Aliamphritea ceti: one gene and its partner. The protein of the gene in region 2 interacts with the protein of the main gene of each other region in a pairwise test. Links are inferred from orthologs where the notes say so. Each region holds a gene or a part of one and is shown on either strand. Other genes may lie near its edges.

Region 1 (7,942 bases), 930 kb from region 2 along the record:
GCTGTAGGTATACGTCCACTGACTTATACGGAAGCTGCGCCTGCTCAGGAAGCCGAGCAGAAGAAAGAGAAGTCTGAAGAGCAAATTGCCCGTGCCGAGGCTGGTCGCCGTCGCGGTATTTTGATGCAACTAAAATCTGTATTAGAGCAAGTTGCTCAGGCTGACGATAAAACGGCTGCAGCCCAGGAGGTATTGGCGCAAAAGGCAGCAGAAATTGAAGGTCTGAAGAAAAAAGCTAAACAGAAAGCTCAGAATGAGCTGGATGTTCTGCAGGAAGAATTTGCTCAGTATTTATAACTCAGTGCTTTTAATTCAGTACTTATAATTCAGAGATTATGGAGAATCAGCATGCATCAGACTTTGATCAGCGTTGATGAGCTTAAAGTAAAAATTGAACGCGGCAGTGCTTTGGTTATCTGGGATTGCCGGTTTAATCTGATGGATGTCAATCAGGGGCGTAAAGCTTACCAGGCAAGTCATATCCCTGGTGCGTTGTATGTGAATCTGAATAAAGATCTTGCTGCACAAGTGAGCGACGAAACTGGGCGGCATCCGTTACCGGCGTTAGATAAGTTTGCAGAACTTTGTGAAGTCACCGCTATAGGACCGAACATTCAGGTAGTGGTATATGATGATTGCGGCGGTGCGATGGCAGCCCGTGCCTGGTGGTTATTACAGGCGATAGGTTTACGTGATGTGGCTGTGCTGGATGGTGGATATCCAGCCTGGCTGGAGGCTTCTGCGCCGGTTGTGACTGAGTTTATTATGCCACAGCCGACAGCTGTTCGCTTAAATAGCTATGATCAGAGCATGCTTGCTGACCGTAAAGAAGTGGCTGAATTTGCTCCGGATACTTGTCTTGTTGATGCCCGTAATGCAGAGCGTTACCGCGGTGAGCAGGAGCCGATAGATCCTGTTGCCGGGCATATTCCTGGCGCACTCAACCGTCCTTTGCAAGATAACCTTACGAGTGACGGTTGCTTTAAGTCTGCAGAGCTTTTACGCAGCGAATGGCAAGCTTTACTGGCTGATGTGTTACCTGAGCAAGTTATACATTACTGTGGTTCAGGTGTGACTGCCTGTCATAATCAGCTGGCAATGGAAATCGCAGGGTTGAATGGTTCCCGGGTGTATCCAGGGTCCTGGAGTGAATGGCTTAAGTATCATCCGCCAGCATAAATATTCAGAAAGATCGGCCGGTTAGCCATAAATTGCCGGCAAGTCAGAAAAGGAGTGAGGTATGACTGAAATAAGTGCTAACAAGACAGACTGTCAGTCAGGTGTCATTGCAGAAGCCAACAGTGATGCATTATTTATTACTTACAACCTGGCACCTAATGCTGATATCGCACGCCTGAAGCAGTTATTGGCGCAGGTACCGGTGTTAGCCAAAAGTTTGGGCCAAACGCTGGCAGAAACCGTGTCACAATCCGGTGCTGCGACAGAGTTGCATGTCACTGTTGCAGTTGGTGAGCAGGCCTGGGAAATATTTGAAGCTGATGAGCGGCCAGCAGAATTACTGCCTTTCCCGCAACAGCAGCGAGAGCAGTTAACCGCACCGTCTACGCCAGTTGATTTGTTATTACATATACGTAGTAACCGCCACGATATGAATCATGAAATGGCGGCACGTTTACATGCGTTGTTTGCAGCTCACCTGGAGCTGGTTGAACAGGTACATGGGTTCCGCTATCTCGACAGTCGGGATATGACAGGATTTGTTGATGGTACTGAAAACCCTCAGGGCGATGACCGTGCTGATGTAGCAGTCGTGGCTGAAGGTCGCTTTGCCGGTGGTAGTTATATTCATCTGCAGCGTTATGAGCATGATTTACTACGCTGGAATCAGCTGGTGGTGAAGCAGCAGGAAGATATTATTGGCCGAACTAAGGCTGAAAATATTGAATACCCGGGCGCTGATAAAGCTAGCTTTGCGCACACCAAGCGAACGTCTTTAAAAGATGCCGCGGGTAAGTCTATTGAAATTCTGCGTCACAGTATGCCTTATGGTGATCTGACTAAGCGTGGCCTGTTATTTGCCTCTTTTGGTGCATCCGCAGTGCCTTTTACCAAAATGCTGGAAAGCATGTTTCATGGTGAGGAAGAAGGCGGTGCATACGATAAGCTGTTGGATTACACAGCTGCAGTGACAGGGCAATCATTCTTTGCACCAGGTCTGGCGCTGTTAGAAAGTTGGAAGCAGAGCTGAAAGGTTGTCTGATGACTGATTAAAAATACCTGCGTTTGCAGGTATTTTTTTGTCTTGTAGAGTCTGATGATCAGGCTGAGGGATGAGGCTTACCGGTACGCTTATTTTCATACATATGCTTATCTGCCAGATCAATCATCGTTTCCATACATGCTTTGTCAGCATCGTTTGTAAAACAGTAACCATAGCTCAGACTGTTAAACTGAAACTCTGGGTTTTGTTTTAATTCAGTACTGAATTGGTATTCGAGGCGGTGACAGAATTTCTGAATATGTTGTTCGTCATCTGCCAGCATCATGACTAAAAATTCGTCCCCTCCGACCCGGGCTATAATATCGCTGTCCCGGCAACTGTTTTTAAGGGTGTTGGCGAGAGTTGTTATGCAAGCGTCTCCGGCCTGGTGTCCTTCTGTATCATTCAGCTGTTTCATATTATCAATATCAAGGTATACCATGCCGATATTCTGATTGAAGCGCCGGGCATCTTTAATCCGCTGATCTCCAAGCAGGTTTAACCCCCGACGGTTATTTACCTGGGTAAGCTCATCAGTAATAGCCAGTGATTTGATTTCTTCATAGTCGAAGAGCAGCTGCAGATCGGCATTAATCATGTCACGAAACTGTTTTAACAGCTGCTTCTGAACCTGATTATATTCAGATGTTTTGGTATCAATGACGCAAATGGTGCCGAATAAAGAACCGTCAGGCCAGCTAACAGGTAAGCCTAAGTAAGAACGTACGAGGCCTTCTGATACAGGTGGTGCGCTGTGCCATTCATTACTGAGCTCTGCATCATCGACATAGAGGCTTTTTTCAGTCTCCATTATTCGTCGGCAAAAGCTTTTCATGTCCCAGGGCCAGCTGGAGTTACGTTGCAGGAAGTTATCCTGATTATTACTGGCGGCTACAGCGTTAAATTCCTGCTGACGAAACTGAACAATAGTACCGCAGGCAGCATTAAAAAGTTCTGCCATCAGGTTTACTGTCATCTGCCATTTTTGCAGATCGAGGTTTGGGTGAGGGTGACGGGAAATACAAGCCTGAGTATCGATCATTTGCCTAACCTTTTATATCGCTGATTCTGCCGGCTTAGATCAGTCGGGCAGATGTATCAGTTTCAATCGGGTTACCTGGCAGGACTAGCAGCAAACCAGGTAATGCGAATAGTGTGCGACCTGATTCCTTAGTCTTAATCAAATGTCTTTATGATTACAGAAAGTATGGTTTTTGTGTTTTAAAATCGCAACCTGATTTGTTTGAAAAACCAAGCAATAGTTGTCATTTTGTGGAGAGGAGTAGGAAGGAATTAAGAGCAAAACCAGACCTGCATAGCAGGTCTGATCGTTACAGCAAAATTAAGCGGTATTCTTACTGTACGTTTTCATTATCGCTGAACATGCCTTCGAACAGGGCCGTTGAGAGGTAGCGCTCACCTGAATCAGGCAGGATAACCACAATGTTTTTCCCCTGGTTTTCAGGTTTCTCTGCTTGCTTCACCGCTGCTGCCAGTGCGGCACCGCATGAAATACCTGCCAGAATGCCTTCTTTAATCATTAACTGGCGTGCCATTTCAATGGCTTCATCGTTGCTGATCTGGGCGACTTCATCTACCAGTGAAAGGTCGAGGTTTTTAGGTACAAAGCCAGCACCAATGCCCTGGATTTTGTGTGGGGCAGGCTGCAGTTCTTCATTATTCAGAGTTTGCGAAATGATCGGTGAATCTGTTGGCTCAACCGCAACAGAATGAATCGCTTTGCCTTCTGTTTGTTTGATATAGCGGGAGGTACCACTAATAGTTCCGCCAGTGCCGACACCTGCAACCAGAATATCGACTTGTCCTTCAGTGTCGCGCCAGATTTCAGGTCCGGTGGTTTTTTCGTGAATCTCAGGGTTGGCCGGGTTTTCAAACTGCTGGAGCATCAGGTAGCTGTCTGGATTTTCAGCGACTAGTTCTTCCGCTTTGGCGATTGCGCCCTTCATGCCCTTTGGTGGTTCAGTCAGAACGATTTCTGCGCCCAGTGCTTTCATCAGTTTACGACGTTCAATACTCATTGAGGAAGGCATAGTAAGAACCAGCTTATAGCCCCGTGACGCAGCAACGAATGCCAGAGCAATACCTGTATTACCGCTGGTTGGTTCAATAAGTGTCATGCCCGGTTTAAGACGGCCATCCTGTTCTGCCGCCCATACCATGTTGGCGCCGATTCGACATTTTACTGATCCCGCCGGGTTACGGCTTTCTATTTTGGCGTAAATGTTGGCCTGTGGTGCAATTTTTCCCAGGCGTACAAGTGGAGTGTTACCAATCGATAGAGAATTATCACTGAAGCTGTTCATGGAGGGATGTCCTGATTTCATTGGATAAGTAATAAAAAAAATAACTTCTATAACTTTTCGATTTAAGCGCAGAGCCATAGCTAACGCAAGATAAATATAGATGTATTACTTAGTCAGCCTGAAATAAAATTGGTTTGATTTGTTGTGCTCCGATTTATCCAGAGAAATAATTATGCGTTTAGTGATGAAGTTTTTAGCGCCTTTGCTGGGCTGGCTGGCGTTTAGCCTGTTTCGCAGTTCAATATTCAAATCTTCCCGGGCTAGGCATCATTTAGTGATGAAGTTATTTCGTGTTGCAGCAGATAACGGCAGTACTAAAGCATTGTCAGTATATGGACATTTATTGCATTACCGCGGTGAGGATGAGAGCAACAAAATTCAGGGAGCTATTTATCTACGCAGAGCTGCTGAGCAGGGAGATACGAAAGCAGCTTATCAGATAGCCCGGCTTTTTGAACAAGGCTATCCTGTGATTGGAGAGGATGCTGATAAAGCGCTGCAGTTTTATTGTCAGGCGGGAGAGAAAGGGCACGTGTTGGCGATTAAACGCTTAATAGAAGTATATGAATACGGAGGGTTACACCAGCTGGCAGATCCCCAGCAGCTGGCGTTTTGGAAGCAACAACAATCTCGGTTTTGCAGTTAAGGCTGCATTAGTTGTACGCTGAAGTTAACCGTTTCCAATCCTTTTGCCGGGATGTCGATAATCCACTGAGCCTGTCCTGCTGCTGATTTAGTATAAGTATGGCTACTGCTTTCTATTTTCCAGTCTTGTGAAAAATCTGCATTTAACTTCACTTTAGCAGCTGTGTTCCGGCTGTTACGAATTTCCAGTTTTTGAGCCATTTTGTGGCCGTTAAAGATTTTCTCGAAGTCACTTTGCTGACGTTTTATGCTGATATCAAATGCTTTGCCTATTGGTAGCCTGACAGTTTCGCCTGCTGCGGTATGTTCGACCCTGGCGCTGCCAATGAACTGCAGCTGTGCGTCGTTATCCGGACTGAATACCCGCGCGTTACCTGCCGGTAACGGGAATCCAAGATTGCTGCTGGCAGAGTTTTTAAAGCTCAGTTCGATATTTGGTTTTTCCTGATATTCGTTGTGATCCAGTCCTGGATATACCGGGAACCGGTAGCGGTAAGTCTTTTCTGTTTTGACCTGATCTGAGCTAATCAGATTGACCTGTTTAGTCTGGCCGGTTTGCAGATTAGTAGTTTGTGGCAACTTATACAGCTGATAATCTTGCAGCTGTTGCGGTTGTCCGCTGTCCATTCCGTCGGACATGGCCATTGCCATCATTCCGCGTTCCTGTTTAAAGCGATGGTTAGAAGGAGGCTGGTTAATTTGACCGGCCATTAGCAGGATTTTGCTGTTGTTAAAATCCACCCCGGTCTGGTTATTCAGCGTGGCAAGTCCATCCAAACTGAGCTGGTTGCCTTGCTGGTTAAGTGTCATGGCGTAATCCATTTGCCAGCTTAGGCCCCGTGTCAGGTAAGTGAGAATAGCCTCGCTGTTAGCTTTGCTGCCCTGGGTAGTAATTTCTAAGCTGGGTTTGGACTGCATGCCCGCAGGTAGAGAAGGGAAAATAAAGCGCCAGCCGTTGCTGTTTACCGGCACGCTTTCGATTGCGCCGGCGTTACTAATTGTGGCTGTCTGACCTTCATAGCTGAGCAAGCGGGCGGAGATTCGTGATTCCTGACCTGTTGCCAGGTTTGTACGTGCTAACTGTAAATCTTTGCCGATGTAGTGTTGCAGCAGGGCATGAGTGCTGATTAGATTGGTGTTTAAGTTCTGTTCCAGAACTTCGCCGGCATTTTCCAGACGTAGCGTTTCACTCATCATCTGATGACTGACATCTTTTATGGACAGGCTTTCGCCGGCAGGGATGCTGGGTAACTGACGAATGTCTCTGACCAGTCCCAGGTCGTTATTATATAAAGTGACAGTTAACGACTGTTGCTGGCTGGCATCTATGCTGATGCCAGCGGCGAGTGATAGTGCCGGGGCGAGTACAGTGACGACACCGGTAAATAGCTTCTGCATAAATTATTCCTCGTTAGGCGTTGATACGTCCGGTGTATCTTCCGGTAAGTTCAGGGCAACCCGGAAGCCCCAGCTATTTTTACTGGCGTTGGCCGGATGGCGATAGCGGCTGGAAGAGCGAATGACCCGGCCTATGTCGAACCAGGAGCCACCGCGCATAACCCGGAATTCACAGCTACCGTCGCGGCGGGCATCGCCATTGACCGGTGCACCGATATAGGAGTCCTGATAGCAGTCTTCCACCCATTCGTCGACGTTACCGCTCATGTCATGAATCCCCCATGAATTGGCAGGGAAGCTGCCAACAGGCGCGGTTTGTTTACCGTCCCACGGACTGCCGCATTCACCGCAAACGGCGCGTTCCGGTTCCAGTTTCTGTCCCCACCAATAGTTACTCTCTGAGCCTGCACGGGCAACGTATTCCCATTCAGCTTCGGTAGGTAGCCGGTACGGCTGGCCGGTAATTTTTGCCAGCCACTGAGTATACGCTTTGGCTTGTTGCCAGGTGATGTTGATAACCGGGCGGTTGCCCCGACCCCAGCCGTTATCGTCTGGCAAAGGCTGGCCGGTAGACTGTGCATAATAATCATAATCACTGAAAGTGATTTCGTTGCGCGCCAATGCGAATTTATAACCAATATTTACTTCATGGCTGGGAAGTTCATTGTCATCCCCGATAAGCTGCTGATCACCCATCAAGAATCTGCCACGGGGAATGATGACCATTTGTGGTCCTTTGAAACCTCCGGTTAACTGGTCAGTGAACAGCGTTTTTGCATCAGCGTCAGGGTACTTAGCTTTAAGTAGTTGTGCTTCCAGTGAGGTTACTTCATCTGTACGCGCTACCAGGCTGTCTTTAAGGGCATCTATCTGAGACTGGAAGTTGTTATCTGAATTTTGCTGTTCTGCTGTCTGTTGCTCCAGCTGATTTCTCAGGCTTTCAATTTCAGCAAGGCTAGTGGTTAGCGTGATGTTGGTGCGCATTTGCTGCAGCATTAATATAGCTGCAGTTGCTACGGCACCAATCAGCATGCCAGCAGTGAAAATCCCCAAGCCTATTATCTGTGGACGACTAGGGCGCCAGCCCATGAGTCCAGTTAGCCTGTTACGAAAACTGGTTTGCGAAGAGTTTTGTTCTACAGAGTTGTCATCATTAAATGTATCAACAGCAGATGTCTGGTCAGAGGTCTTCGGCTTGCTGATATTTGGCAGCGGTTCTTCCGTTTCTTCCTGAAGGATGCTCTGAATAAGTTTCGAGGCGGTTGCCGGACGTTCATCCGGGTCAGTTGAAAACGCGCTTTGTAAGGCTTGCCACTGGGTAGCTGTCAGCATTTTCAGCGGCTTAAGTTCGATA
Region 2 (5,021 bases):
ATATGGCGTAACCCTTAAACCATGCTTAGACATTGACTGGCTCAGCGTCCCCAAAACTTCAACCTGTTCGGGCGGCAGCCCTACCTCTTCATGTGCTTCACGCAATGCAGTCGTCAGTAAATCAAAATCTTCAAAGTCTTTTTTACCTCCCGGAAACGCAACCTCACCCCCATGCGAAGACAAATGTTTAGTACGCCGGGTTAACACTACTTGTGGATCATTACTCTTAGTTAACGCTACCAGCACAGCCGCCTCCGGCCCATCATGCTGAAGCATTCTTGGCGAGCTGGCATGTAAGCGGCGAGCTAACTGCTGAATCATATATCCTCCACCTTGCGTATGCTTTCATCATACCCGGCGCAGCAAGGAAAGTTTAGTCGCACCAACACCGCTAACCGGGGATATTTTCAGGTACACTCAGAACCTTATCTAAATACTCAGGGGTCTATATGAAATTTTGTAGCAGCTGCGGTGCCAACATCCGTATTGAAGTACCGGCCGGGGACAACCGCCCACGGCATGTCTGTAACAGCTGCGAAGAAGTTCATTACTCAAACCCAAAAATCATTGCCGGATGCCTGCCTGTATTCGAAGACAAAGTATTACTCTGTAAGCGGGCTATCGAACCACGTATCGGCTATTGGACACTGCCTGCCGGCTTTATGGAAAACAACGAATCCACTGAACAGGCTGCCAGCAGGGAAACTCTTGAAGAAGCTAACGCGAGAGTCAGCAGCTTACAACTCTACAGCCTTACATCCATGACTCACATTAGCCATGTACAGATGATTTACCTGGCACAACTGGATGATCTCGACTTTTTCCCAGGCGAAGAAAGCCTGGAAGTAGAACTCTTCACTGAAGCCAATATCCCCTGGGAAGACATCGCCTTCCAAAGTATAACCAACGCTTTGCGCTGCTATTTTGAAGACCGTCAAAATCAGCAATTCCCACTCCGCCACTTCGAAATCAACACCCCTTCAAAGCGACCACTAAACAAAGCTTCAGCTTAACTTACCTTTTGTTTTTGCTTTCGCCGTGGTGGCTTGCACTTTGCCAGCCACCACGCACAGATAACACCACTCACAAAACCAGCGATATGCATTTCAAAACTCACCTGCTCACTGAAGTCCAAAAGGGTGTAGATCAATCCACCATATAACAGAATTGTAATCACACTATAAAACACAGCCCGAAATGATCGGGTAAACCAGCCATAGCTAAGCAAAAATCCCCAATACCCCATCACAACACCAGACGCCCCAATGTGAATGCTGGTTCGACCAAACAACCAGACCAGCAAACCACTAAGTAATATGACGAAAGCACTGATAATAAGCACTGATCTGATTTGAATAACCATTATGCCCAATAACACTAACGGCACAGTATTGCCCAGCAGATGCCCCACACCACCATGCAATAGTGGCGCAGTCACAATCCCATAGACATATTCAAAATGCCGGGGAATCAAGCCGTAGATACGCAACCCACCGCCCGTTATCTGGTTCACCCACTCAATCAGCCACAGCAAACCTATAAAGCCAATGAGCCACTTAAATTCTACTGATCTTTTTATCGCCAATTTACAAACCCCTTACAGTTCATGGGCTGCAGCCGTTATTAGCAAGTCATAAAGATGTTATACACAAGCTAATCCACAGAAAAACTGGATACTTTTTACTTTAACCACCGCTGTTTAAGAGCCATTGATCACCACAGGCACAAGTAAAAATATAGCTTTAAATTCAACACCTTAAGATCCTTATCAGAACCTTATGCAAATCTATTCCACAGGGTTACGCACAGAAAGCGTGAATAACTCTTAAAAAATTATAAACAATCAAACAAAACCTTTTCCAATATCAAAAATCAGCCAACTTATACACCTCATAAGCAACCTCTTCATAAGGATGAGCTCGCTTTAAAGCCTCCACTGCTTCACTTATTAATCCATCCTCACAAACCATCTCAACCTTCCACTCAGCCAATCGCTCTGTCTGATCATGCGAGCCAATATGGGGCCGACTACCAGACAACGGACGAAATTGCCCCTGTCCAAGCACCTGCCAACAGCAATTGTCGTAATCGCCAATCCGGCCAACTCCCTGCGCAAACAGCGCTTCTTTAACAGCTTCCAGATTATCTTCAGGTACAAAGAAACATAACTTATACATATCAGCCCCAACATAACGCATCTCAAAAACAAAAAAGCCCCGGCAATGACCGAGGCTTATTTAGAATCCAGTTATCTGGATTAATTCAGATCCAGCACATCCTGCATGCTGTAAACACCTTCAGACTGCTCATTCAGCCAGCTTACTGCCCGTACTGCACCTTTAGCAAAAGTCAGACGCGAACTAGCCTTATGCGTAATTTCCAAACGCTCACCCTCATTGGCAAACAATACAGTGTGATCACCTACCACATCACCAGCACGGACTGTCGCAAAGCCGATTTCTTTCTGTGTTCTGGCACCTACCTGACCCTCCCGGCCATAGACAGCACACTCACGCAAATCACGGCCCAGAGCGCCCGCAACAGCTTCTCCCATACTTAAAGCAGTACCGGATGGTGAATCCACCTTATGATGGTGATGAGCTTCAATAATCTCCACATCATAATCATCACCCAAAACTTTGGCAGCCATCGCCAGCAGTTTAAAGCTCAGATTCACACCAACACTCATATTAGATGCAAAGACCACCGGCATTTTATCTGCGTAGCTATCCAGCTCCGCACGCTCTTCAGGCGTCAAACCCGTAGTACCAATAACAATTCGTTTTCCATGCTCAGCGCATAAGGCCATGTTGGCCAGCGTAACCTGCGGAGACGTAAAGTCGATCAGCACATCAAAATCATTAATAACATTTCCCAATGAACCAGACAGCGCAACACCCAGCTTACCTACGCCTGCCAACTCACCGGCATCCGCACCAATCAGGCTACTTTTTGGGCTAACAATAGCCGCACCCAGCTGCATACCATCCGCCGCTTCAACAGCCTGAATATTCGCTTTACCCATACGTCCGGCGGCGCCGGCAACTGCTACTCGAATCATTACTTAATCCTGATAAACAGCCCGGAGAAACCGGGCCGGTATAAACACAATACTGAACGCGCTAATTACTCAGGTGCGCATGGCTGCTCACATGGCACTTGCTGATCCATATCCAGTGCGGGTTTAGCCACCTCCGGACGACCAACCACTTTTGCAGGCACCCCCACAACCGTTGTATGCGCCGGCACTTCATCAAGTACGACAGAACCGCCACCTACCTTGGCACCTCTACCAACTTCGATATTACCAAAGATCTTGGCACCGGCGGCGATCAGAACACCTTCACGAATTTTCGGATGGCGATCACCACTTTCTTTACCTGTTCCGCCAAGAGTAACGCCCTGAAGAATTGAAACATCATTTTCAATCACACAGGTTTCACCAACAACAATACCGGTTGCATGGTCAAACATTACACCATGACCGATCTGAGCGGCGGGATGAATGTCAACCTGAAATACTGAACTGACCCGGCTCTGAATATACAGCGCCATAGAAGAACGCCCCTGACTCCACATCCAATGCGAAATACGATACGCCTGTAAAGCATGAAAACCTTTCAGATACAGCAAGACAATTGTAAAACGTTCAATTGCCGGATCCCGGGTACGGACAGCCACAATATCCTGGCAGATAGCATCAAGAATACCGGAATCAGCCCGCAGCGCTTCATCGATCAGCTCACGCAAAGCAACCGCAGGCATAACATCATCAGATAATTTGCTGGCTAGCAGATAACTGACGGCGGCACACAGGCTTTTATGACCAATAATACTGGCATGGAAAAAACTTGAAAGGAAAGGTTCACGCTCAATTTCTTCGCGCGCTTCTTGCTGAATCAGCTGCCATAAAGCATCTGGTTCCACTGGCCAATCACTCATAACAGGCTCTCTATCTGACGGCTACAGACACCCCTGCCGGGCTAAGATACTCGCAGGAGCCTTTAATCTCTTGCTAAGCAGGGCCTGCTTTCGGCAGGCCCATACTTATATTTTAGGTCATATCTTCGAAGAACTTCTTCACACTGTCGAAGAAACCAGTCTTCTTTGGTGCGTGGTGCTGCTGGCTCTCATCCATCGCAGATTCAAACTCACGCAACAACTCTTTCTGACGGCTACTCAGGTTAACCGGCGTTTCTACAATCGCCCGCACCAACAAGTCGCCCACAGCGCCGCCACGAACAGGCTTAATTCCTTTTCCGCGCAGACGGAATAACTTACCTGTCTGGGTTTCCGCTGGAATCTTCAGCTTAACACGGGACTCCAGTGTCGGTACTTCCAGCTCACCGCCTAAGGCAGCATCAATAAAGCTGATCGGCACTTCACAGAACAGATGCTTGCCATCACGCTCAAAAATCGCATGATCACGCACACTCATCTGTACAAACAAATCACCAGAAGGGCCACCGTGAGTACCGGCTTCACCTTCTCCTGCCAAACGAATACGGTCTCCCGTATCAACGCCAGCCGGAATCTTCACAGATAATTTTTTAGTTTCTTCAGTCCGCCCCTGACCATGGCAGTCATTACAAGGATCAGATACAACCTGACCTTCACCATGACATGTTGGACACGTTTGCTGAACTGAGAAGAAACCCTGCTGCATCCGTACCTGACCGATACCACCACAGGTACCACAAGTCTTAGCACTGGTTCCCGGCTTAGCGCCGCTGCCATCACAAGTATTACAACCAACCAAAGTTGGTACTGTAATAGTCTTCTCGCAACCTTTAACAGCTTCTTCAAGCGTCAGATCCATGGTGTAACGTAAATCGGCACCACGCTGCACATGACTGCGACGACGGCCACCACCGCCTGCACCGCCGAAAATATCACCAAAGACATCGCCGAAAACATCACTGAAACCGCCAGCACCACCGCCGCCGAAGCCACCGCCACCCATGCCATTCTGATCAACACCTGCATGACCATACTGATCATATGCAGCTTTCTTCTGCTGA

What was found.
Region 1: the proteins of cysE (region 2) and cysK interact in binary tests that used the Escherichia coli proteins (3 or more experiments, as listed by UniProt). The link is inferred for Aliamphritea ceti from one-to-one orthologs.

Annotation. Positions count from the first base shown.
Region 1 is NZ_AP025282.1:1,553,597-1,561,538, forward strand. Bases 2,562-5,371 are described here. They hold cysK (cysteine synthase A), read right to left. Parts: upstream 4,546-5,371; coding sequence 3,577-4,545; downstream 2,562-3,576. Other genes in these bases: OCU49_RS07125 (sensor domain-containing diguanylate cyclase), read right to left, coding at 2,562-3,263; OCU49_RS07135 (tetratricopeptide repeat protein), read left to right, coding at 4,718-5,191; OCU49_RS07140 (DUF4139 domain-containing protein), read right to left, coding at 5,188-5,371. Outside these bases: OCU49_RS07110 (tryptophan--tRNA ligase), read left to right, coding at 1-297; OCU49_RS07115 (sulfurtransferase), read left to right, coding at 349-1,179; OCU49_RS07120 (Dyp-type peroxidase), read left to right, coding at 1,241-2,209; more of OCU49_RS07125, read right to left, coding at 2,280-2,561; more of OCU49_RS07140, read right to left, coding at 5,372-6,588; OCU49_RS07145 (SUMF1/EgtB/PvdO family nonheme iron enzyme), read right to left, coding at 6,592-7,942.
Region 2 is NZ_AP025282.1:623,911-628,931, reverse strand. The notes cover bases 2,035-5,021. They hold cysE (serine O-acetyltransferase), read right to left. Parts: upstream 3,943-5,021; coding sequence 3,127-3,942; downstream 2,035-3,126. Other genes in these bases: dnaJ (molecular chaperone DnaJ), read right to left, coding at 4,055-5,021; dapB (4-hydroxy-tetrahydrodipicolinate reductase), read right to left, coding at 2,258-3,061; OCU49_RS02820 (YqfO family protein), read right to left, coding at 2,035-2,177. Outside these bases: OCU49_RS02835 (CoA pyrophosphatase), read right to left, coding at 1-321; OCU49_RS02830 (NUDIX hydrolase), read left to right, coding at 450-1,013; OCU49_RS02825 (rhomboid family intramembrane serine protease), read right to left, coding at 1,010-1,585; more of OCU49_RS02820, read right to left, coding at 1,866-2,034.